2 regions of the Enterococcus sp. AMC1086 genome follow, and region 1 is predicted to be linked to the other one. Evidence: a T-box and tRNA genes for the amino acid it is inferred to sense, from the RefSeq annotation. Region 1 holds a T-box; the other holds one or more tRNA genes.
The links. The T-box of region 1 lies ahead of tyrS (tyrosine--tRNA ligase). A T-box ahead of a tRNA ligase gene usually reads a tRNA of that ligase, here a tRNA-Tyr.

Region 1 (12,425 bases):
ATTGATTTTCATATTTTCCTTGATATACTCATTCATTCGCGGTGGGACGATTACCAATTCTGGATGGTTTGGAACATCATATTTTCGTGTCACATTGGTGATTCCCAGTACTTCTTTCGCTTTTGGAGAAGAAGCTAAAACCAAACCACCCGTATTTTCTGCATGACTCATGACTACCAACATTTTTTCAATTGGATTGAAACCTCTAGCGACACATTCTACTGACGCGTAAAATGATTTTACATCAATGCAAAAAATCACTCTTCTTGGTTCTTTTTCATAATCAAAAAACATAGCATTCCTCTCCTTGTTTTATTTCAAAACCAATTATACGAACATACGTTCATTTTGTAAAGGGGAACACCTTTTTAAATTTGAGCCTGAGTAAAAATAATTCTTTTTTTAGAATTATAGATAGAACTACTATCTAAAAATGTAAAAAAGCATTATAGTTATATAAGATATTACAAACAACGAATCATAGTTTAAAGGAGTGAAGTCTGTGTCGGTTTATGAAAAATTTATTCAAAACGAACGATTAAGACGTTTTTTTGTTTTGGGTGTTGTTATTTTTGTTTTATTTTTAGCTAGAAGTATGATCACAATGATTTTATTAACATTTATTTTTACGTTTTTAGCGCTTCATTTCGTGAAATTTGTTCAGCGCTTTTTAAAAATCCCATCGCTCATACTAGTTTTAGCAACCTATTCTTTAATTGTTTTTTTAGTCTATCTGGCTATTACAAAGTATGTACCAGTTGTTATCCATCAAACAGTTCAGATGTATAACTCGGTGATCCATTTTTATAAAAATCCAGGAGATAATCATAACCAACTATTGATGATCATAGATGACTATCTAGAGAAATCAAATTTAATGTCACAAATCCAAAATGGGGCGAGTACCATTTTACGTTATGTTCAAGACATTGGTTCGATCGGTATTTCCTTTGTCCTTTCATTTGTTCTAAGTTTCTTTTTTATGATCGAGAAAAAACAAATGACTGAGTTTTCTAAGTTATTTTTAAAAAGTGATTTCGACTGGTTTTTTCAAGACATCTATTATTTTGCTGATAAGTTTGTAAATACATTTGGTGTCGTAATGGAAGCTCAATTCTTTATTGCTGTTGTTAATACTAGTATTACAACGATTTGTTTGGCTTTGATTGGATTTCATCAATTGCCAAGTTTAGCAATCATGATTTTTCTTTTGAGTCTAATACCCGTTGCAGGAGTGATTATCTCCTGTATTCCGCTAAGTTTCATCGCCTATTCACAAGGTGGTATCAACGATGTAATTTATATTTTAGTGGTGATCATCGTAGTGCATTTATTTGAGTCTTACGTATTGAATCCCAAATTTATGTCCAGCAAAACAGAATTACCGATTTTTTATACATTTGTTATTTTATTGATCAGTGAACGATTGTTTGGTGTTTGGGGATTGATTGTCGGTATCCCGATTTTTACTTTCTTTTTAGATATCTTAAAGGTCAAACCCATCCATTCTTTCACTGAAAAAATAACATATGATCCAGAAAATAATAAAGAAAAATAATTCCTTTGCTCTGCTTTCGTTTAAAAAATAGCTAAATCAACGCTTATAAAATTGTTTAGGCCGATGAATTAATGCCTAAACCAAAACTTGTAAACGTGACTCTCAAGGAAGTATTTGACAAGTTGGCTTATTTGTCGTAAAATTGCTACAAAATAACATATCAAACTTTAATAAAGCGAAGTAGCAGTAATGTCCCTTTTTCAGAGAGTCAGCATTTAGTGAGAGTTGGCATATACATTTTTGTGAATTACACTTTTAGTTTCCTACCGTAAGTAGGCGTCTATCTACGATACAGATTTGAGAGGTATATGATCTTTTCATGTACAATTTGGGTGGTAACACGGCGAAGTTCGTCCCATAGGCTAAAACCTATGGGGCGTTTTTTATTTTATTTAGGAGAGGAATAGGCGAAATGAAAAACATTATTGATGAATTAGAATGGCGTGACGCCATCAACCAACAAACAGATAGCGAAGGTTTACGAAAATACGTTGAGACCGAGAGCATTTCACTATATTGCGGTGTGGATCCTACAGGAGACAGTATGCATATCGGGCATTTGATTCCATTTATGATGCTAAAAAGATTCCAAGCATTCGGACACCATCCTGTTATTTTAATCGGTGGCGCAACCGGAACAATCGGTGATCCAAGTGGACGAACAACAGAACGTCAATTACAGACAATGGACACCATCCAACATAACGTTGACTCTTTAACAAGACAGATGGAAAAATTATTTGCTGTAGATACTGACAATACATTAACATTAGTAAACAACTATGACTGGACACACAATCTTACTCTTTTAGACTTCTTAAGAGATTATGGTAAATTTTTCAACATCAACACAATGCTTGCCAAAGATATCGTAGCAAGCCGTTTAGAAACAGGAATTTCCTTTACAGAATTCACGTACCAAATCCTACAATCAATGGACTTTTTGCACTTATTTCAAAATAATAATGTCCGCATGCAAATTGGCGGCGCCGATCAATGGGGCAATATTACAGCAGGTTTAGACTTGATTCGTAAAAAAGAAGGTGCGGATGCAAAAGCCTTTGGTTTAACAATTCCATTGATGTTAAAAGCAGATGGAACAAAATTTGGTAAATCAGCTGGCGGTGCAGTTTGGCTTGATCCAGAAAAAACAACGCCTTACGAATTCTACCAATTCTGGGTAAACCAAGACGACCGCGACGTAATCAAATACTTGAAATTCTTTACCTTCTTAACGAAAGAGGAAATTGATGCCCTAGAAGTAAAAGTCCAAACGGAACCACACTTACGTGAAGCACAACGCGTACTAGCAGCAGAAATGACAAAGTTTGTTCACAGTGAAGCTGATTTAAATGATGCTCTAGCAATCTCAGAAGCATTATTTTCAGGTAACGTAAAAAATCTAACCTCCAAGCAAATTGAAGAAGGTTTTAAAAACATGCCTACTATTGAAACAGAATCGCTTGATCAAAATCTTGTAGATTGGTTGATTGAACTTGGAATCGAACCTTCTAAACGCCAAGCTAGAGAAGATATCACAAATGGTGCAATTTCAATCAATGGTGATCGTATTAAAGAATTGGACTTTACCGTTACAGCAGATCATAGCTTTGATGGAAAATTTATTATTGTTCGAAAAGGGAAAAAACAATACACTTTAGTGAAAATACTTGCTAAATAATAGGAATATTTTTGTCGTTTCAAATCAAAGAAGATGCGATCAATAGTATAAGGCAAATAGTCATTATGATTCACCAACCATTAAATAAAAAATAGTTCCAGATACGTTCTATTTAACAAAAAACGGCTCTATACTTTCTGATGTTGGTGAGAAATCACCGGCATCTTTTTTTAATGCAAAATAATAGAAAAGACATCCCGATATCCTTTAGAATTAAGTCGACTAAAACCAATTAAAAGGAGGAAATCAAGATGTCTTACACCAATCTTATCAAAAATACCTTAGATATTCTAGACTTAAACATTACTTTTACTGAAAATTCTTTAGAAAAAGAACGCATTAAGGGACGAATTTGTCAGGTATTTTCTGGTACATTAGACTATTTAGCCCACTCCTGTCTTCATTGTGGAGAGAAAGAAAAAGGAAAGATTATTCGTTGGGGCTATACGACTTGTCTTATTTTAATGAACGATGTGTCTGAGTATCAAACGTATTTACGCTTGAAGAAACGCCGTTTCTTCTGTTATTCCTGTGAAAGAACGTTCGTCGCTGAAACAAGTCTGATCCAAAAAGGGTGTTCGATTTCTAAGAAAGTGAAGCTATCCATTGCCGATCGATTAAGAAAGGTCACGTCTATGAGTGAGATTGCGCGTCAAAAGAAGGTCTCTGTTTCTTCTGTCTATCGCGTCTTGAAACAATTTTATGAACCGAAAAAAATCAATCGCCTGACCTTGCCTGAAGTCCTTTGTTTTGATGAATTTAAATCGGTTAAACAGGTCGCTGCTTCTATGAGTTTTATCATGATGGATGGTCAAACAAAGCAGTTAATTGATGTCATTGAAAACCGTCAATTGTCCTTTTTACAACGTTATTTTTCACGATTCTCTTTGTCTGTTCGTGAACGTGTAAAATATATCGTTTGTGATATGTACGCTCCTTATTTTTCTCTCGTCAAAAAATTGTTTCCTATGGCTCAGATTATTCTCGATCGCTTTCACATTGTCCAACACATTGGACGAACCTTTTTAAAACACCGCATTCAACGAATGAATCTGTTTCTCCAGAAAGGAACTGTAGAGGCAAAAAAATATCGACACTTGAAGAAGTACTGGAAACTTCTTCAAAAGAACCAATCGAAGCTCGATTTTGAAAAACGCCAATGGCGTCCTTCTTTCCGCACCTATTTAACAGAAACAGAACTCGTTGATCGACTCCTTGCATATGATGAGGAGTTAAAATCTGGTTACACCTGTTATCAGAACGTTCTTTATGCGGTACAAACACGAGACTACACAAGATTCCACTCGCTATTAGAACAAGATTGTTCTGGACTTCCCGTCTATTACCAAACAGTTTTTTCTACCTTTAAGAAAGTTCAAAATGAAATTAAGCATGCTCTAGAATTATCCTATTCCAATGGCCCATTGGAATGCTTGAACAACCATATCAAAGTGTTAAAGAGAAATGCGTATGGGTTTCGTAACTTTTATAACTTTAAATTGAGAATTGCTTTATGCTTTGGTAACGTTCTTTTTCAGCCAAATAGAAAAACCTAGAGGTATTTTCCTCTAGGCCTTACAATAATTGATTTAATTCTTTGGATTTTCTTCACCAACATTAGTTGACAAAGAGCCCAAAAAACAAAAGACCGAGCTTGGCTAGCTCGGTCTTTCTTTGTGTGACAAATATGCTATTTAAATATGAATTGGCAAACCTAAAGCCAACTCAGAAGCATCCATAGTAATTTCCCCTAAAGATGGGTGTGGATGGATCGTTAATGCAATATCTTCAGCATTCATGCCAGATTCAACTGCTAATGATAATTCAGAAATCATATCACTTGCGCCAACTCCGCCGATTTGTGCTCCGATAATGACATTGTCTTCGTTTGTTGTTACCAAACGTACAAATCCTTCAGTTTTACCTAAAGAAATAGCACGACCGTTACCAGCGAATGGGAATTTGTACGCAGTTGCTTCTAATCCCGCTTCTTTGGCTTCAGCAATTGTCATACCAACACTTGCTAATTCTGGATCAGTGAAGGCTACAGCAGGCATTGCTTTGTAGTCAACTTCTACTTTTTTACCAGAAATTGCTTCTGCCGCAATTTTCGCTTCGTAGCTTGCTTTATGAGCAAGAGCAGCGCCAGGTACGATATCACCAATAGCGAAGATATTTGATACGTTTGTTCTACCTTGTTTGTCCACTTTAACTAAACCACGTTCGCCAACTTCAACACCTGCTTGTTCTAAACCAAGATCATCTGTGTTTGGACGACGTCCAACTGTTACCATTACATAGTCAGCAGTGACAGATTCTTCTTTACCGTCTACTTCATATTTTACAGTTACGCTGTCGCCATTGTCGATTGCTTCTTTAGCCATTGCTTTTGTTACAACTGTTACATTTTTCTTCTTGAAGTCATCTGTAACTAGTTTAACCATGTCTTTTTCATACGTTGGTAAGATTGAAGGGCTACCTTCTAAAATCGTTACTTCAGAACCAAGATTCGCATATGCTCCACCTAATTCCGCACCGATAACACCGCCACCGATAATAACAAATTTCTTAGGTACTTCTTTCAAGCTCAAACCGCCAGTAGAATCTAAGACACGTCCGGCAAATTTAAATCCTGGGATTTCGATTGGACGAGAACCTGTTGCTACGATTGCATTATTGAATGAGTATGTTTGAGCTGAATCCGGATGAATCACGCGTAATGTGTTTTCATCAACGAAGAAAGCTTCTCCTTCAATAATTTCGATTTTATGTTTTTTTAGAAGGAAACCAACACCGCTTGTCAAAGTATTAACAACTTTGTTGTCTTTCCATTCTTGTGTTTTTGTAAAGTCTAGCTCAACACCTTTAGCTGTTACACCAAACATAGTTGAATCTAGTGATTCTTGATAGTGATGTCCAGCTGCGATCAATGCTTTAGAAGGAATACATCCAACGTTCAAACATACACCGCCGATAAACTCACGTTCAATGATCGCAACTTTTTGACCCATTTCAGCAGCACGAATCGCTGCAACGTATCCTCCAGGACCTGAACCAATTACGACTGTATCTAATTCAATGGCGAAATCTCCTACTACCATGTGATAATCATCCTTCCATTAATAATAATTCTGGATCAGCTAATAAACGCTTGATGTTGTTCATTGCTTTTTGAGCAGTTGCCCCATCAACGATACGGTGGTCAAAACTCATTGAAAGTTTCATAACACGTCCAACAACGATTTCACCGTCTGCATTTACAACTGGTTGAGTAGCAATTGTACCTACGCCTAAAATTGCAACTTCCGGGTAGTTGATAACTGGTGTGAACCAGCCTCCGCCAACTGAACCGATATTACTGATTGTGATCGAGCCATCGCGCATATCCGCACCTGTTAATTTACCTTCGATTGCAAGAGCTGCTTTTTCGTTGATTTCATCAGCGATAGCAAACATGCTCTTCGTGTTCGCATTTTTAACGTTTGGTACATATAATCCATGATCAGTATCTGTTGCGATACCAATGTTATAGTAGTTTTTATAAACGATTTCTTGTGCTGCATCGTCAATTGATGCATTCAAGATTGGGAATTTTTGAACTGTTGCTGTCAATGCTTTTACAACGTATGGTAAGAATGTTAATTTAGTACCGTTTGCTGCTGCAACATCTTTAAATTTCTTACGGTGATCCCATAATTTAGATACTTCCACTTCGTCATGCAATGTAACGTGCGGTGCAGTATGTTTACTGTTCACCATCGCTTTAGCAATTGCTTTACGAGTTGGCGTCATTTTTTCGCGAGTTTCAGCTTCACCTAGATCAGAAACAAATGGTTTAGCCGGAGCTTTTGGTGCAGCTGTTTCAGCTGTAGCAGTTGCTTGTGGTGTTGCTGCAGTTTGTTCAGCTTGTGCTGGCGCTACTTGTCCGCCACCTGAGATAAAGCTTTCGATGTCTGCTTTTGTGACACGTCCACCTTTTCCAGTTGGTACAACTTGCGTGATATCAACGTCTTTTTCACGAGCAAATTGACGTACTGATGGCATAGCCAAGACACGTTTGTTTGGATCAGCTGCTGCTACGACACCTGTTGACGCAGCTTGTGCTGGTGCTGCTTGTTCAGTTTGAGCAGGCGCACTTGCTGCTGGTGCTGAACTTGATGCAGAGTTATGTCCAGGTGCATCGATTTCGATCAATACATCCCCAACGTTTGCTACTGTGCCTTCTGGAACCACAATATTTTTAACTGTTCCTGTTACTGGTGAAGGGATTTCTTCGACAGATTTGTCATTCTGTACTTCCAATAAAGTATCATCTTCATTGATGGTATCTCCTGCTTTAACGAACCATTTTACGATTTCGCCTTCTGCAATACCTTCACCAATATCTGGTAATTTAAATTGGAACACGCCGCCACTGCTGTCTGCTGCAGGTGCTTCTGGAACCGCTGCTGGTTGTGCAGGCGTTTGTTCTTGAGCTGGAGCAGCTGTCGGTGCTGCATCATTTTCTGGATGTCCAGGTGCGTCGATTTCGATCAACACATCTCCAACATTTGCTACTGTGCCTTCTGGTACTACGATAGATTTAACTGTTCCTGTAACTGGAGATGGAATCTCTTCTACAGATTTATCGTTTTGAACTTCTAATAATGTATCATCTTCATTGATGGTATCTCCTGCTTTAACGAACCATTTTACGATTTCGCCTTCTGCAATACCTTCACCAATATCTGGTAATTTAAATTGATAAGCCATTTTTTAAGCCTTCCCTTCCTTTATCGTATCTGTCTAACTGGAAAAATGCGGAAACAACAGCGCTAAATTTCCACGTGAAAACATGTCACGTGAAAATTCAGGCATGCTATTTAAAGCAATTTTATTCAGTTTTAATTAAAATTCTGCGATTTCTCTTGCTTTCGCTTCGATATCTTTAGCATTTGGCAACCAAATGTTTTCTGCTTGTCCAAATGGGAAGATTGTATCTGGAGCAGATACACGGCCAATTGGCGCTTCTAATGATAATACTGCACGTTCAGAAATTTCAGAAACAACCATAGCACCAACGCCAGCTTGTTTTTGAGCTTCTTGAACTACGACTACGCGACCCGTTTTTTCAACTGATTGAATGATTGTTTCAACATCTAAAGGAGCGACAGTACGTAAGTCAATGATTTCAACAGAAATATTGTCTTTTGCTAAATTGTCAGCAGCTTTGATTGCTTCACGAACCATTGCACCGTAAGTAATGATAGAAACATCAGTACCTTCGCGAGTAACAGCAGCTTTATCTAAAGGCACTTCATATGCTTCATCCGGCACTTCCTCACGGAATGAGCGGTATAGTTTCATGTGTTCTAAATAAACAACTGGGTCATTGCTTCTGATCGCAGAAATCAATAGTCCTTTTGCATCATATGGATTTGATGGGATGACTACACGGATACCAGGAGATTGAGCAATCAATCCTTCTAAGTTATCTGAGTGAAGTTCTGGTGTATGCACACCACCACCAAATGGCGCACGAACAGTAATAGGCATATTACGTGTTCCACCCATACGGTAACGAGTACGAGCCATTTGACCGACGATTTCATCAAAGACTTCAAATACGAATCCAAAGAATTGGATTTCAGGAACTGGACGGTATCCTTCTAATGCTAAACCAAAAGCCAAACCACCGATTCCAGATTCTGCTAAAGGAGTATCGAAGACACGGTCTTCGCCAAATTTTTCTTGTAAGCCTTCAGTTGCACGGAAAACTCCGCCATTTTTACCAACGTCTTCACCGAAGACCAAGACGTTTTCGTCTTTCTCTATTTCAAGAGCTAAGGCATCTGTAATTGCTTGGATCATTGTTTTTTGTGCCATGATTATTTCGACTCCTTCGCTTCGTAGAATGCAATTTGTTCTTTAATGTTTTGAGGTTGAACTTCAAACATATTTTTCAAGAAATCAGATACTTTTTGTTTTGGAACTTTATCTGCTTCTGCAATTGCTACTTTGATTTCTTCTTTAGTTTTTTCGATTACTTCGTTTTCTTTTTCTTCAGACCATAACCCTTTGTCTTCTAGATATTTACGGAAACGAATTAGTGGATCTTTTTGTACCCATTCGTCATCCATATCTTTTGAACGGTAACGAGTTGGATCATCACCTGATAATGTATGTGGACCATAACGGTAAGTTAATGTTTCGATCAATACAGGGCCATTGCCATTTGCAGACCATTCGCGCGCTTCTTTTGCAATTGCATAAACTGCTAATGGATCCATACCGTCAACGACGATCCCTGGAATTCCTGCTGCTACAGCTTTTTGTGCTAATGTTTTAGCAGCTGTTTGTTTTTCACGAGGTGTTGAAATCGCAAAACCATTGTTTTGGATGATGAACACGCCGTTTGCATGATAGGCTCCTGCAAAGTTGATTGCTTCATAGAAATCACCTTGTGAAGAACCGCCATCACCTGTATAAGTGAAGACAACGTTTTTCTTGCCGCGTTTTTTCATTCCTAAAGCAACACCAGCTGCTTGGATGTATTGCGCACCAATGATGATTTGCGGTGGTAGAGCATTTAATTCTGGTGCATAGTGGTTACCTGCTACATGGCCACGAGACCATAAAAATGCTTCTGTCAATGGTAAACCGTGTTGAACTAATTGAGGTACATCACGATAACCTGGTAATAGGTAATCTTCTTTTTCCATAGCAAATTGACTTGCTAATTGGCTTGCTTCTTGTCCAGCTGTTGGTGCGAAGAATCCTAGACGACCTTGACGGTTCAAAGCAGTTGAGCGTTGATCTAATACACGTGACCAAACCATACGAGTCATTAATTCTACTAATTCGTCATCTGATAAATCTGGTACAGCGTCTTTGTTTACGATTTTCCCATCTTTATCTAAAATTTGAAATGTTGGGAAATCAGCGTCGACTTTTTCCATAAGTGCTTTAAAGTCAATAGGTTTTTGTTTCTTTGCCTTTGCCATTTTGTCACACAATCCTCTCTGTTACGTTTCTTTTTTTCGTAAAAAATAAAACAGCATCAAAAACTGTATTACTTTTTATCGACTACACTTACAAATTATCACTAATTAGGTAAAAGAGCAAGTAAAAAGTGAGCATTTCTTCAAATTTGATTAAAATACCTGAAACCTATCGTACCAAAGGTTAGTGATTAAAATCACAAACAAGAAACCGTTTTATAAAAAGCTCTCCCAATCATATCTTTTGACATTACTCTGTTATAGTCGATGTAATCCTTGTTATGTTACAGTAGATTTTTAAATTAGAAATTATTTGCTGAAAACAGAGTAGTTTTTTTCAAGCATACTAAAAAGAACAAAGACAAAATTCTTCTAATTTTGTCTTTGTTCCCCAAAAAACGAATATTAATATCTAAAAACCTATTTTTCTCTTCTCTTTACGAATAACAACTTTAAACACAATGAAATTTTTCGTTATTTCTTTCGAGTTTTTATTCCTGAAAAATAATTATTTCACCCTATTTATTTTTTACTAAAATGAGGTATGAACATTTTCTACATTAAATCCACTCTTTAGTGATATGGATATAAAGTCGTTTGGCAACCTCTACTGTGATCAAATATAGTACAATGATCAAAATGAACCAGCCCCAATAATTAGCTGGAAGTTTCACAAAGTCGAAAACCTCCCGAATTGGTGTCAAGACAATCAACAATCCTAAGGCAACTGCACCTAAGCTGGACAGAATCACAGCAGGTGAGGCAATACTTTGAATAAATGGTAATTTTCGAGTACGAACCATTTGAACAACTAATGTTTGACTGACTAAGCCCACAACAAACCAACCTGTTTGGAATAAATGTTGACTGCCAACAGTATTTGCACTAAATACAAACCACATCACAGCATATGTCATAATATCAAAAATACTACTTACTGGCCCAATACATAGGGTAAATTTCATTAATCCATTGGTTTCCCAACGTACAGGTTTTAATAAATCTTCTTCATCAACATTGTCCCAAGGAATCGCTAATTGTGCGATATCATAGATTAGATTTTGAATCAATAATTGAATGGAAAGCATTGGTAAAAACGGTAAAAACGCACTTGCAAGTAATATTGAGAAAACATTCCCAAAGTTAGAACTGATCGTGATTTTAATATATTTCATCATATTACTAAACACTTTTCGACCTTCGATCACACCATCTTCTAAAACATTGAGACTTTTTTCTAATAAGATGATCGAACTTGCATCTTTGGTAATATCAGCTGCTGTGTCAACAGATATTCCAACATCCGCTTTACGAAGCGCTGGCGCATCATTGATCCCATCTCCCATAAATCCAACTGTATGACCATTATCTTGTAAGGTTTCAATAATTCGTGATTTTTGCATCGGATTCAACTTAGCAAATAAATTAGTTTTTTCTACTTCTTCTTTCATTTGTTCATCCGACATATTATCAATGTCCGATCCAAGTACAACATGTGACACTTCTATTCCTACATCACTACAGACTTTTTTAGCGACAATATCATTGTCTCCTGTTAAAACTTTTACGTTTACGCCATGCTGATGCAAAGACTTAATAGCAGTGATCGCTGATTTTTTAGCTGGATCTAAAAAGCCCATAAAACCGATCAAGGTCATTCCTTGTTCATCTTCCACACTATAGATAGCTTCACTATGAACATCTTTTTTTACAGCTACAGCTAATGCACGCATCCCTTGTTCATTCATGCGAATATTGACTTCACGCATTCTTTTTTGTAATGCTGGTGTTAGAGGGACGATTTCGCCATTGATTTCTGCGTGTGTGCAGACAGCCTCCATCTCTTCAACAGCACCTTTTGTGATCATAAATTGATGACCATCAGCATTAACGACTACCGTTAAACGACGGCGAGAAAAGTCAAACGGAATTTCATCCAATTTTGTGACTGAGCTATATGGGCTTTGATTATTATTTTCTTCATAAAAGTTGATTACAGCGATATCCATTAAGTTCTTCCAGCCTGTTTGGTAATGAGAATTCAAAAAAGCCATATCTAATACTTGGTCATTGATTTCGCCTAAGGGATCTAGGTGTTGCACCAAGACGACTCTGTCTTCTGTGATCGTTCCCGTTTTATCCGTACAAAGAACATCCATACTACCTAAATTTTGAATAGAGGGTAATTCTTTCACAATCACTTTAT
Region 2 (12,425 bases), 720 kb from region 1:
AATGAATGTTTGTTAATTGGGTGAAAGAGAAAAAATGTTTTTTTCCTCTTGACGAAAAGAATACAATCATGATAGAATAACAAAGTTGTTAATTAATAACAACAAAGAAACTTGAAAAATTAGGAAGAAAGTTGTTGACAAATAACAAACGACCTGATAAACTAATGAAGTTGTCGCGAAACATTCGATAACATCAAGCAGAGAAAACTTTGAAACTTTTTTAAAAAAGTGTTGACATCGAATCGAAGATTTGATATGATATAAAAGTTGCTGCGAGGTAACACAGTAGACCTTTGAAAACTGAACAAAGTAAGACGAACCAAATGTGTAGGTTGTTTTTACAACGGTAAAAACAAACAACAATTTTTAACAAAGCGAAGCAATATGCTAGCAACCAAATGAGCTTAACAATCTTCGGATTGTGTTCAACTTTTATTATGAGAGTTTGATCCTGGCTCAGGACGAACGCTGGCGGCGTGCCTAATACATGCAAGTCGAACGCTTCTTTTCTACCGAGTGCTTGCACTCATTTGAAAAGAAGAGTGGCGGACGGGTGAGTAACACGTGGGTAACCTACCCATCAGAGGGGGATAACACTTGGAAACAGGTGCTAATACCGCATAATAGTCGACACCGCATGGTGCTGACTTGAAAGACGCTTTCGGGTGTCACTGATGGATGGACCCGCGGTGCATTAGCTAGTTGGTGAGGTAACGGCTCACCAAGGCCATGATGCATAGCCGACCTGAGAGGGTGATCGGCCACACTGGGACTGAGACACGGCCCAGACTCCTACGGGAGGCAGCAGTAGGGAATCTTCGGCAATGGACGAAAGTCTGACCGAGCAACGCCGCGTGAGTGAAGAAGGTTTTCGGATCGTAAAACTCTGTTGTTAGAGAAGAACAAGTAGGAGAGTAACTGCTCTTACCTTGACGGTATCTAACCAGAAAGCCACGGCTAACTACGTGCCAGCAGCCGCGGTAATACGTAGGTGGCAAGCGTTGTCCGGATTTATTGGGCGTAAAGCGAGCGCAGGCGGTTTCTTAAGTCTGATGTGAAAGCCCCCGGCTCAACCGGGGAGGGTCATTGGAAACTGGGAGACTTGAGTGCAGAAGAGGAGAGTGGAATTCCATGTGTAGCGGTGAAATGCGTAGATATATGGAGGAACACCAGTGGCGAAGGCGACTCTCTGGTCTGTAACTGACGCTGAGGCTCGAAAGCGTGGGGAGCAAACAGGATTAGATACCCTGGTAGTCCACGCCGTAAACGATGAGTGCTAAGTGTTGGAGGGTTTCCGCCCTTCAGTGCTGCAGCTAACGCATTAAGCACTCCGCCTGGGGAGTACGACCGCAAGGTTGAAACTCAAAGGAATTGACGGGGGCCCGCACAAGCGGTGGAGCATGTGGTTTAATTCGAAGCAACGCGAAGAACCTTACCAGGTCTTGACATCCTTTGACCACTCTAGAGATAGAGCTTTCCCTTCGGGGACAAAGTGACAGGTGGTGCATGGTTGTCGTCAGCTCGTGTCGTGAGATGTTGGGTTAAGTCCCGCAACGAGCGCAACCCTTATTGTTAGTTGCCATCATTCAGTTGGGCACTCTAGCGAGACTGCCGGTGACAAACCGGAGGAAGGTGGGGATGACGTCAAATCATCATGCCCCTTATGACCTGGGCTACACACGTGCTACAATGGGAAGTACAACGAGTCGCTAGGCCGCGAGGTCATGCAAATCTCTTAAAGCTTCTCTCAGTTCGGATTGTAGGCTGCAACTCGCCTACATGAAGCCGGAATCGCTAGTAATCGCGGATCAGCACGCCGCGGTGAATACGTTCCCGGGCCTTGTACACACCGCCCGTCACACCACGAAAGTTTGTAACACCCGAAGTCGGTGAGGTAACCCTTGTGGAGCCAGCCGCCTAAGGTGGGATAGATGATTGGGGTGAAGTCGTAACAAGGTAGCCGTATCGGAAGGTGCGGCTGGATCACCTCCTTTCTAAGGAATATTACGGAAACTTATACATTCGTCGACACTTTGTTCAGTTTTGAGAGGTTTACTCTTAAATTAATATGTACCACGGGGCCTTAGCTCAGATGGGAGAGCGCCTGCTTTGCACGCAGGAGGTCAGCGGTTCGATCCCGCTAGGCTCCATTAGTAACCAATGGGTTACTAAATTATTGTTCATTGAAAACTGGATATTGAAGTATAAAAGTAATCAAAACAAACCGAGAACACCGCGTTGAATGAGTTTTTTAATTAAAATAGTTCGAAGCTTATTTTATTGGTCACGCCTCTATCGCTAGAGAAACGAGCCAAACAAAACCGATCGTAAGATCGTAAGGTTAAGTGAATAAGGGCGCACGGTGGATGCCTTGGCATTAGGAGCCGATGAAGGACGGGACTAACACCGATATGCTTTGGGGAGCTGTAAGTGAGCTATGATCCAGAGATTTCCGAATGGGGAAACCCAGCATCTTTTATAGGATGTTACTATTCAGTGAATACATAGCTGGATAGAGGTAGACGCAGAGAACTGAAACATCTAAGTACCTGCAGGAAGAGAAAGAAAATTCGATTCCCTGAGTAGCGGCGAGCGAAACGGGAAAAGCCCAAACCAACAAGCTTGCTTGTTGGGGTTGTAGGACTCCGATGTGGTAGTCTGTCAAGATAGTCGAAGAACCTGGAAAGGTTCGCCAAAGTGGGTAATAGCCCCGTAGACGAAATGTTGGCAACACCTAGGAGGATCCTGAGTACGGCGGAACACGAGAAATTCCGTCGGAATCCGCGGGGACCATCCCGCAAGGCTAAATACTCCCTAATGACCGATAGTGAACCAGTACCGTGAGGGAAAGGTGAAAAGCACCCCGGAAGGGGAGTGAAATAGATCCTGAAACCGTGTGCCTACAACAAGTCAAAGCCCGTTAATGGGTGATGGCGTGCCTTTTGTAGAATGAACCGGCGAGTTACGATTGCATGCGAGGTTAAGGTGAAGAGCCGGAGCCGCAGCGAAAGCGAGTCTGAATAGGGCGAATGAGTATGTAGTCGTAGACCCGAAACCATGTGATCTACCCATGGCCAGGTTGAAGGTGTGGTAAAACGCACTGGAGGACCGAACCCACGTACGTTGAAAAGTGCGGGGATGAGCTGTGGGTAGCGGAGAAATTCCAAACGAACTTGGAGATAGCTGGTTCTCTCCGAAATAGCTTTAGGGCTAGCGTCGAAGTTAAGAATGATGGAGGTAGAGCACTGTTTGGACTAGGGGCCCATCTCGGGTTACCGAATTCAGATAAACTCCGAATGCCATTCATTCATATTCGGCAGTCAGACTGCGAGTGATAAGATCCGTAGTCGAAAGGGAAACAGCCCAGACCACCAGCTAAGGTCCCAAAATATATGTTAAGTGGAAAAGGATGTGGGGTTGCACAGACAACTAGGATGTTGGCTCAGAAGCAGCCACCATTTAAAGAGTGCGTAATAGCTCACTAGTCGAGTGACCCTGCGCCGAAAATGTACCGGGGCTAAACATATTACCGAAGCTGTGGATCACACCTCTGGTGTGATGGTAGGAGAGCGTTCTAAGGGCGTTGAAGGTCGATCGTGAGGACGGCTGGAGCGCTTAGAAGTGAGAATGCCGGTATGAGTAGCGAAAGACGGGTGAGAATCCCGTCCACCGTATGACTAAGGTTTCCTGGGGAAGGCTCGTCCGCCCAGGGTTAGTCGGGACCTAAGCCGAGGCCGATAGGCGTAGGCGATGGACAACAGGTTGATATTCCTGTACCAGTTGTTTTTGTTTGAGCAATGGAGGGACGCAGGAGGCTAAGGAATGCATGCGACTGGAAGTGCATGTCCAAGCAGTAAGTCTTGAGTAGAGTCAAATGCTTTACTCTATACGGACAAGCTGTGATGGGGAGGGAAATAATAGTACCGAAGTTCCTGATGTCACACTGTCAAGAAAAGCTTCTAGTGAGAAAACAACTGCCCGTACCGTAAACCGACACAGGTAGTCGAGGAGAGTATCCTAAGGTGAGCGAGCGAACTCTCGTTAAGGAACTCGGCAAAATGACCCCGTAACTTCGGGAGAAGGGGTGCTGACTTCGGTCAGCCGCAGTGAATAGGCCCAAGCGACTGTTTATCAAAAACACAGGTCTCTGCAAAATCGAAAGATGAAGTATAGGGGCTGACGCCTGCCCGGTGCTGGAAGGTTAAGAGGATGGGTTAGCTTCGGCGAAGCTCAGAATTGAAGCCCCAGTAAACGGCGGCCGTAACTATAACGGTCCTAAGGTAGCGAAATTCCTTGTCGGGTAAGTTCCGACCCGCACGAAAGGCGTAACGATTTGGGCACTGTCTCAACGAGAGACTCGGTGAAATTTTAGTACCTGTGAAGATGCAGGTTACCCGCGACAGGACGGAAAGACCCCATGGAGCTTTACTGTAGCTTGATATTGAGTGTTTGTACCACATGTACAGGATAGGTAGGAGCCGATGAATCCGGAACGCTAGTTTCGGTGGAGGCGCTGGTGGGATACTACCCTTGTGTTATGAACCCTCTAACCCGCACCACTTATCGTGGTGGGAGACAGTGTCAGGTGGGCAGTTTGACTGGGGCGGTCGCCTCCTAAAGAGTAACGGAGGCGCCCAAAGGTTCCCTCAGAATGGTTGGAAATCATTCGCAGAGTGTAAAGGCAGAAGGGAGCTTGACTGCGAGACTTACAAGTCGAGCAGGGACGAAAGTCGGGCTTAGTGATCCGGTGGTTCCGCATGGAAGGGCCATCGCTCAACGGATAAAAGCTACCCTGGGGATAACAGGCTTATCTCCCCCAAGAGTCCACATCGACGGGGAGGTTTGGCACCTCGATGTCGGCTCGTCGCATCCTGGGGCTGTAGTCGGTCCCAAGGGTTGGGCTGTTCGCCCATTAAAGCGGCACGCGAGCTGGGTTCAGAACGTCGTGAGACAGTTCGGTCCCTATCCGTCGCGGGCGTTGGAAATTTGAGAGGAGCTGTCCTTAGTACGAGAGGACCGGGATGGACTTACCGCTGGTGTACCAGTTGTTCTGCCAAGGGCATTGCTGGGTAGCTATGTAGGGAAGGGATAAACGCTGAAAGCATCTAAGTGTGAAGCCCACCTCAAGATGAGATTTCCCATTTCTTTAAGAAAGTAAGACCCCTGAGAGATGATCAGGTAGATAGGTTGGAAGTGGAAGTGCAGTGATGTACGGAGCGGACCAATACTAATCGGTCGAGGACTTAACCAAAGAAACGAAATAAAAAAGTAGATCGGACAGTTTGATTACAACTTCAATCCAGTTTTGAGTGAATAATCACTCAATTGAATAGCAACAACACCCAGTGTGGTGGCGATAGCAAGAAGGATACACCTGTTCCCATGCCGAACACAGAAGTTAAGCTTCTTAGCGCCGATTGTAGTGAAGGGTTTCCCTTTGTGAGAGTAGGACGTCGCCACGCTGATTATTCCGGCATAGCTCAGTTGGTAGTAGCGCATGACTGTTAATCATGATGTCGTAGGTTCGAGTCCTACTGCCGGAGTTTCTTAATATAAGCTTTATGAGTATGCTTGCTTCTTTTAACTTTGGAGAGTTGTCCGAGTGGCCGAAGGAGCATGATTGGAAATCATGTAGACGGTTATCGCTGTCTCAAGGGTTCGAATCCCTTACTCTCCGTATTAAGTCTTTATTGGCCCGTTGGTCAAGCGGTTAAGACACCGCCCTTTCACGGCGGTATCACGGGTTCGATTCCCGTACGGGTCATTTATATTTTTTGGAGGTTTAGCTCAGCTGGGAGAGCACCTGCCTTACAAGCAGGGGGTCGGCGGTTCGATCCCGTCAACCTCCATTAAATTACGGTTTGGTAGTTCAGCTGGTTAGAATGCCTGCCTGTCACGCAGGAGGTCGCGGGTTCGAGTCCCGTCCAGACCGTTTATAGTTTTTGGCGCAGTAGCTCAGTTGGTAGAGCAACGGATTGAAGCTCCGTGTGTCGGCAGTTCGATTCTGTCTTGCGCCATTTGGAGGAATAGCGAAGTGGCTAAACGCGACGGACTGTAAATCCGTTCCTTAGGGTTCAGTGGTTCGAATCCACTTTCCTCCATTATTTAGTAGGGATATAGTTAAACGGTATAACTACGGTCTCCAAAACCGTCATTGTGGGTTCGATTCCTACTATCCCTGTTAGCAAGTTTATGGCGATTGTGGTGAAGTGGTTAACACAGCGGATTGTGGTTCCGCCATGCGTGGGTTCGATCCCCATCAGTCGCCCTTAGCTTTAATTTTTATCATATGTTTTATGGCGATTGTGGTGAAGTGGTTAACACAGCGGATTGTGGTTCCGCCACGCGTGGGTTCGATTCCCATCAGTCGCCCTTAGCTTTTAATTTTAATTATTGGGGTATAGCCAAGCGGTAAGGCAACAGGTTTTGATCCTGTCATGCGTTGGTTCGAATCCAGCTACCCCAGTTTTCTCTTTTTGAGAATGTTTAAATTGTAATATGGCGGTATAGCCAAGTGGTAAGGCAGAGGTCTGCAAAACCTTCATCACCGGTTCAAATCCGGTTACCGCCTTGCAAAAATTATTTTATGCCGGCGTGGCGGAATTGGCAGACGCGCTGGACTCAAAATCCTGTGATCTCACGATCGTGCCGGTTCGACCCCGGCCGCCGGTATATGCCAAGCATTAACATATTCTTATGTTAATGCTCTTTTTTTGTTTAAACATTTTGAAGTAATTTTGTATTTTTGTATCTTATTCGTTGATATTTAACTGAGATTGAAGTTAAATTACTTGGTATAGAGAGTAATATGGCTTCATTTTTTCTATCGATTCACTCTTTTTTTAGTAAAACACTTCTTTTCGGAGAGTTGGGGGAGCATCCTTATCGTTAGATGTTTTAGGTGTTGCTGGGTTTCAAATCTATCAAGATTATTTAGTAATTGATAAAATGAATACTCTTAAAAATATGAAAAATGGCTATTTAAAAAATATCCAGACAATGCAGCCGTAAAAGAGCATCATGGAAAGATAACAAATTACTTAGAAATAAAATTTAACTATTAATATTAGAAACACTAAAAAATAAGTATATGTATTGATAGAAGTTAGTAATACTGAAAAATTAAATCGCTCTTATTAATTACCGACTTACGTTAAGTAATAATAATATTTTATAAGTAGAAATTTTTTTATAAAGCGAATGATTGTATTTTTCCTTGGTTGACAACGCTTTATTTTCATGTTTTAATAACAAGAGAAATCAAGATTGTTACTGAATTTTCAGGCTATACTTTATTTCTTTTATTAACATTTAATTAGCTAGCTGATCTAATCTCATTGAGGAGATATTATGGAAGTAAAAAAAGTAATCAATAATAATATTGTGAAGTCACTTGATGCTGACGGTCACGAAGTACTTGTGATGGGCAAAGGTATTGGCTTTAAAAAAAATATCGGCGATGTTATTGAGGATTCTCTTATTGAAAAAATATATACAAGCAATGCCGATTTAAATACAAATAAGCTTACGCAGCTGTTAGCAAATGTTCGTTTAGAGCATTTACAGGTTGCTAATGAAATTATTGGATTTGCCAAAGTTTCTTTAGGAAAAAAGCTGAATGAAAATATCTATCTTACGCTAACTGATCATATCGATTATGCAATCGAACGACAAAGTAGCGGTCTACCTGTTAGAAACGCACTGCTTTGGGAAATCAAGCGTTTTTACAATCATGAATATTTGATTGGAAAAGAAGCATTGACTATTATTTCCAATCGTCTGGATATAGTGCTTCCAGAAGATGAAGCTGGTTTTATTGCATTACATATCGTTAATGCAGAACTAGATTTATCTCAGGTCAGCCAAGTTTCAGAAATGACAAAAGTCATTCAAAAAATCATTAATATCGTTAAATATCATTATAAAACTGATTTGGATGAATACACGCTAAATTATGAACGATTTATTACGCATTTGAAATTTTTTGTTCAACGTTTATTTAGTGGAATAGAATTGGATAAAGACAAAGATGAAGGTTTCTTATTTATGTTAAAAGAAAAATATCAAGAAGAATATCTTTGTGCACTGAAAATACGCGAGTACATTGGAAAAGAATTTGGTCGTGAATTACAAGAGGACGAGATGATCTATCTCACCATCCATATCAGAAGAATAACCAACAATTAAGGATTGTTACTGCGAAAGAGCAGGCTATACCTAGGGAAAATCTCTTTGAAATAAGAGGTTTCTTAGGTATTTTTTTATGTATTTTATTTCGATTTGTAATTAAATTAGGGGGATGAACGATGAATTATCAAGAATTAGCACAAACAATTATTGAAAAAATCGGTGGAAAACAAAATATCACGGGTTTGACTCATTGTGCTACTAGATTACGCTTTAATTTGAAAAATGAAGGAACAGCAGAAACAGAGGTATTGAAAAATACAGCAGGCGTGATGGGGGTTGTTTCAAAAGGTGGACAATATCAGGTCATTATTGGTAGTGATGTTGGAAGTGTTTATAAAGAAATTTTAAAAGAAGTGCCCGCATTAGATGAAGAACAAGTCGAATCTAATGGGAAGGATGAACGTGGTACGGCTTCAAAAGTTATCGACACGATTACAGGTATTTTTACACCAATCTTACCAGCGATTACGGCGGCCGGTATGTTAAAAGCTGTTCTGTCTCTTCTAGTTGTCTTTAACGCGATCGACAAAACAGGTCAGACTTATATTATCATTGATTTTATGGCAGATTCTGCTTTTTACTTTTTACCTATTTTGTTAGCAGCGTCATCTGCACAGAAATTTAAAACTAATATGTATTTAGCCATGATGGTTGGTGGAATTTTACTCCATCCAAACTTTGTAGGGATGGTCAATGCAATCAAAGAAACTGGAGATGGAAGTATTCATCTATTTGGACTGCCAATTTCTGCAGTAACGTATGGCTCCTCCGTTATTCCAATTATTTTAGCCGTTTGGTTTATGTCTTATGTCGAGCCAATTGCAGATAAAGTGTCACCTAAAGCAATTAAATTTTTTAGTAAACCATTGATTACAATTGCAATTGTCGGTACTGTTTCGTTAGTAGTGGTGGGACCAATTGGGTATTTGATTAGTGATGGTATTTCAAATGGAATCAAAGCATTGGAGAGCTTTAGTCCGTGGTTGGTTCCAACGATTATTGGCGCGTTGACACCGTTGTTTGTAGCTACAGGAACTCACTATGGCTTAGTACCTATTGGGATTAACAATCGTATGACAACAGGATATGATAGTGTGATCTATCCAGGTATGTTAGCATCAAACCTTGGACAAGGAGCTGCTTCTTTAGCCGTTGGTGTGAAAAGTAAAAACTCTTCAATCAAACAGGTAGCTGCTTCAGCAGGTCTAACAGGTTTGTTTGGAATTACTGAACCTGCATTGTACGGTGTCAACTTGAAATATAAAACGCCCTTATATGCTGCGATGATTGGTGGCGGAATCGGTGGTTTGTTTATGGGAATCACTCGAGTGAAGAACTTTACTGGTGGTTCACCCGGTTTATTGACACTTCCAAGTTATATTGGAGATGATACCTTGAAACATTTATATATGGCTTGTATCGGAGCTGCAATCAGTATTGTGATTTCTTTTGTAGTCTCATACATTTTATATAAAGATCCAGTCGTAGAAATACCAAAGACTACAATCGATAATAAGGAAGAGAACTCTATTTCTGAAGCAAATACTCTCACAGAGGTCGTTACACCAATAAAAGGTGAAGTAGTAGCCTTGACAGCTGTGGAAGATGGAATGTTTTCAGAGGAAATTTTAGGTAAAGGCTTTGCAGTTAAACCAGTTGAAGGTTCAGTTTATGCGCCAGTTTCTGGAATTGTAACAGCAATTTTTGATTCTAAACATGCAATCGGTTTAACCAGTGACTCTGGTGTGGAGTTATTGATACACATTGGCATCGATACGGTTCAATTAAATGGTGAAGGCTATGAATACTTTGTTGATAAAGGACAAAATATTGAAATAGGTGATAAATTAATTGAATTTGACTTAGATAAAATTATTGAAAAAGGCTATAATATAATTACACCCGTTGTTGTAACAAATTCAGCTGATTTTGGTGACATTATTACATTAACCAAAACTTTAGCTAAACCAGGTGAGCAAGTAATGAAAGTCATTCGTTAAGTAGGCTTTTATTCAAATAAATTGTTGGAGGTTTTTGATATGGGATTTAGAAAAGACTTTTTATGGGGCGGCGCAACAGCGGCCAATCAATGTGAAGGGGGCTATAATGAAGGCGGCCGAGGCTTAGCGAACGTAGATCTAGCGCCAGTGGGACCAGATCGTTTTCCAGTGATCACTGGAGAGAAAAAGATGTTTGAATTTGATGACGAACATTTTTACCCAGCGCAAAATGCAATCGACATGTATCACCGTTATAAAGAAGACATTGCGTTATTTGGCGAAATGGGCTTTAAAACCTATCGTCTATCGATTGCCTGGAGTCGTATTTTCCCTCTAGGAGACGAAACAGAGCCGAATGAAGAAGGATTGAAGTTCTATGAAGAGTTGTTCAAAGAATGCCATAAACACGGGATAGAGCCTCTTGTAACGATCACACATTTTGATTGTCCGATGCATCTCGTCGAAAAATATGGTGCATGGCGCAGTCGTGAATTAGTCGGGTTTTATGAAAATCTATGCAATGTCATCTTTAATCGTTACAAAGGCTTAGTAAAATACTGGTTGACGTTCAACGAAATCAACATGATTTTACATGCACCATTTATGGGCGCAGGGCTTTATTTTGAAGAAGGGGAAAACAAAGAACAAGTGAAATACCAAGCTGCACATCATGAATTATTGGCGAGTGCCATTGCGACCAAAATCGCACATGAAGTCGATCCCGAAAACCAAGTAGGCTGTATGTTAGCGGCTGGTACAAACTATGCGTACACTTGTAAACCAGAAGATGTTTGGGCAGCTCGTCAAGCAGATCGTGAGAATTTCTTCTTTATCGATGTCCAATCTCGTGGAGAATATCCAGCGTATGCGTTGAAAGAATTAGAACGTGCAGGGATTGAATTACCAATCGAAGAGGGCGATTTAGACTTATTAAAGGAACATACCGTTGATTTTATTTCATTCTCTTATTATTCATCACGGGTCCAATCAACAGATCCGGCAATCAATGAACAAACAGCTGGAAATATCTTTGCCTCAGTGAAAAATCCGTATTTAGAAGCAAGTGAATGGGGCTGGCAAATCGATCCACTTGGATTGCGTACCACGATGAATGACTTGTATGATCGTTATCAAAAACCACTATTTATTGTTGAAAACGGCTTAGGTGCCGTGGATACGCCAGATGAAAATGGAAATGTGATCGATGATTATCGGATTGAGTATCTAGCCGCACACATCCAAGCAATGAAAGATGCGGTTGAACTTGATGGTGTAGATTTATTAGGTTATACAACGTGGGGCTGTATCGATCTTGTTTCAGCTGGAACAGGAGAGATGAAAAAACGCTATGGCTTCATCTATGTCGATCGAGATAATGATGGAAAGGGGACATTGAAACGCTCGAAGAAAAAATCATTTGACTGGTATAAAAAAGTTATTGCTACAAATGGGGAAGACTTAACAAATTAGAGCTGTTTTTAAGAAAAATACTAAAAGGTAAAAATGAGTTTGATTTACTCATTTTTGCCTTTTTTTCCATTCATTAAAAAAATAATAATTGGGTAGAGTAACCTGTTACTCAAAATGGAACAAAGTACAAGCTGCTGTTCTCTTCATCAAGTATTTAGAAACCGCTTTAAAAATGAGAAACTTAGCGGTATGCTTAACTCGTCAATAGGAAAACTCGAGGAATCCGACAACACAAATCAAAAAGAGAATGGTGGAAGCAATGATGAAAAAAAGAGACTTTGTCGATACAAATGATTTTACGAAAGCAGAAATCGATTTTATGATCCAGCTAGCTTTGAAATTAAAAGAAGCAATCAAAAATGGCTATTATCCACCCCTTTTAAAAGATAAGACGTTAGGGATGATTTTTGAGCAATCATCAACTCGCACGAGAGTATCTTTTGAAACGGCGATGACACAACTTGGCGGTCATGCACAATATTTAGCACCAGGTCAAATTCAATTAGGCGGACATGAATCTTTAGGTGATACTGCTCGAGTGTTATCTCGTTTAGTAGATATTTTAATGGCACGAGTGGAACGTCATCAAACAATTGTCGATTTAGCCAAAGATACAACGATTCCAGTTATCAATGGCATGAGTGACTACAACCATCCGACACAAGAATTAGGCGACATTATTACAATGACAGAACATCTACCAGAAGGTAAAAAGCTGAGTGATTGCAAAATTGTCTTTGTTGGAGATGCGACTCAGGTATGTGT

Region 2: it has a tRNA-Tyr gene. The T-box ahead of tyrS (tyrosine--tRNA ligase) is inferred to sense a tRNA for this amino acid. The anticodon was not compared.

What each region holds. Positions count from the first base shown of each region.
Region 1 is NZ_CM177100.1:2,171,568-2,183,992, forward strand. Features, by position in the region: gene AC4BC4_RS10245 (Y-family DNA polymerase) at 1-294, opposite strand, end outside; gene AC4BC4_RS10250 (AI-2E family transporter) at 503-1,558, shown strand; T-box leader at 1,717-1,919, shown strand; gene tyrS (tyrosine--tRNA ligase) at 1,971-3,239, shown strand; gene AC4BC4_RS10260 (ISL3 family transposase) at 3,491-4,795, shown strand; gene lpdA (dihydrolipoyl dehydrogenase) at 4,934-6,340, opposite strand; gene AC4BC4_RS10270 (dihydrolipoyllysine-residue acetyltransferase) at 6,348-7,991, opposite strand; gene AC4BC4_RS10275 (alpha-ketoacid dehydrogenase subunit beta) at 8,127-9,104, opposite strand; gene pdhA (pyruvate dehydrogenase (acetyl-transferring) E1 component subunit alpha) at 9,107-10,222, opposite strand; gene mgtA (magnesium-translocating P-type ATPase) at 10,780-12,425, opposite strand, start outside.
Region 2 is NZ_CM177100.1:1,455,134-1,467,558, forward strand. Features, by position in the region: rRNA gene AC4BC4_RS06750 (16S ribosomal RNA) at 434-1,994, shown strand; tRNA gene AC4BC4_RS06755 (tRNA-Ala) at 2,078-2,150, shown strand; rRNA gene AC4BC4_RS06760 (23S ribosomal RNA) at 2,340-5,251, shown strand; rRNA gene rrf (5S ribosomal RNA) at 5,347-5,462, shown strand; tRNA gene AC4BC4_RS06770 (tRNA-Asn) at 5,470-5,543, shown strand; tRNA gene AC4BC4_RS06775 (tRNA-Ser) at 5,589-5,677, shown strand; tRNA gene AC4BC4_RS06780 (tRNA-Glu) at 5,693-5,764, shown strand; tRNA gene AC4BC4_RS06785 (tRNA-Val) at 5,777-5,849, shown strand; tRNA gene AC4BC4_RS06790 (tRNA-Asp) at 5,859-5,932, shown strand; tRNA gene AC4BC4_RS06795 (tRNA-Phe) at 5,945-6,017, shown strand; tRNA gene AC4BC4_RS06800 (tRNA-Tyr) at 6,021-6,101, shown strand; tRNA gene AC4BC4_RS06805 (tRNA-Trp) at 6,111-6,181, shown strand; tRNA gene AC4BC4_RS06810 (tRNA-His) at 6,196-6,268, shown strand; tRNA gene AC4BC4_RS06815 (tRNA-His) at 6,300-6,372, shown strand; tRNA gene AC4BC4_RS06820 (tRNA-Gln) at 6,395-6,466, shown strand; tRNA gene AC4BC4_RS06825 (tRNA-Cys) at 6,501-6,571, shown strand; tRNA gene AC4BC4_RS06830 (tRNA-Leu) at 6,589-6,672, shown strand; gene licT (BglG family transcription antiterminator LicT) at 7,351-8,187, shown strand; gene AC4BC4_RS06840 (beta-glucoside-specific PTS transporter subunit IIABC) at 8,307-10,190, shown strand; gene AC4BC4_RS06845 (6-phospho-beta-glucosidase) at 10,230-11,660, shown strand; gene ptcA (putrescine carbamoyltransferase) at 11,923-12,425, shown strand, end outside.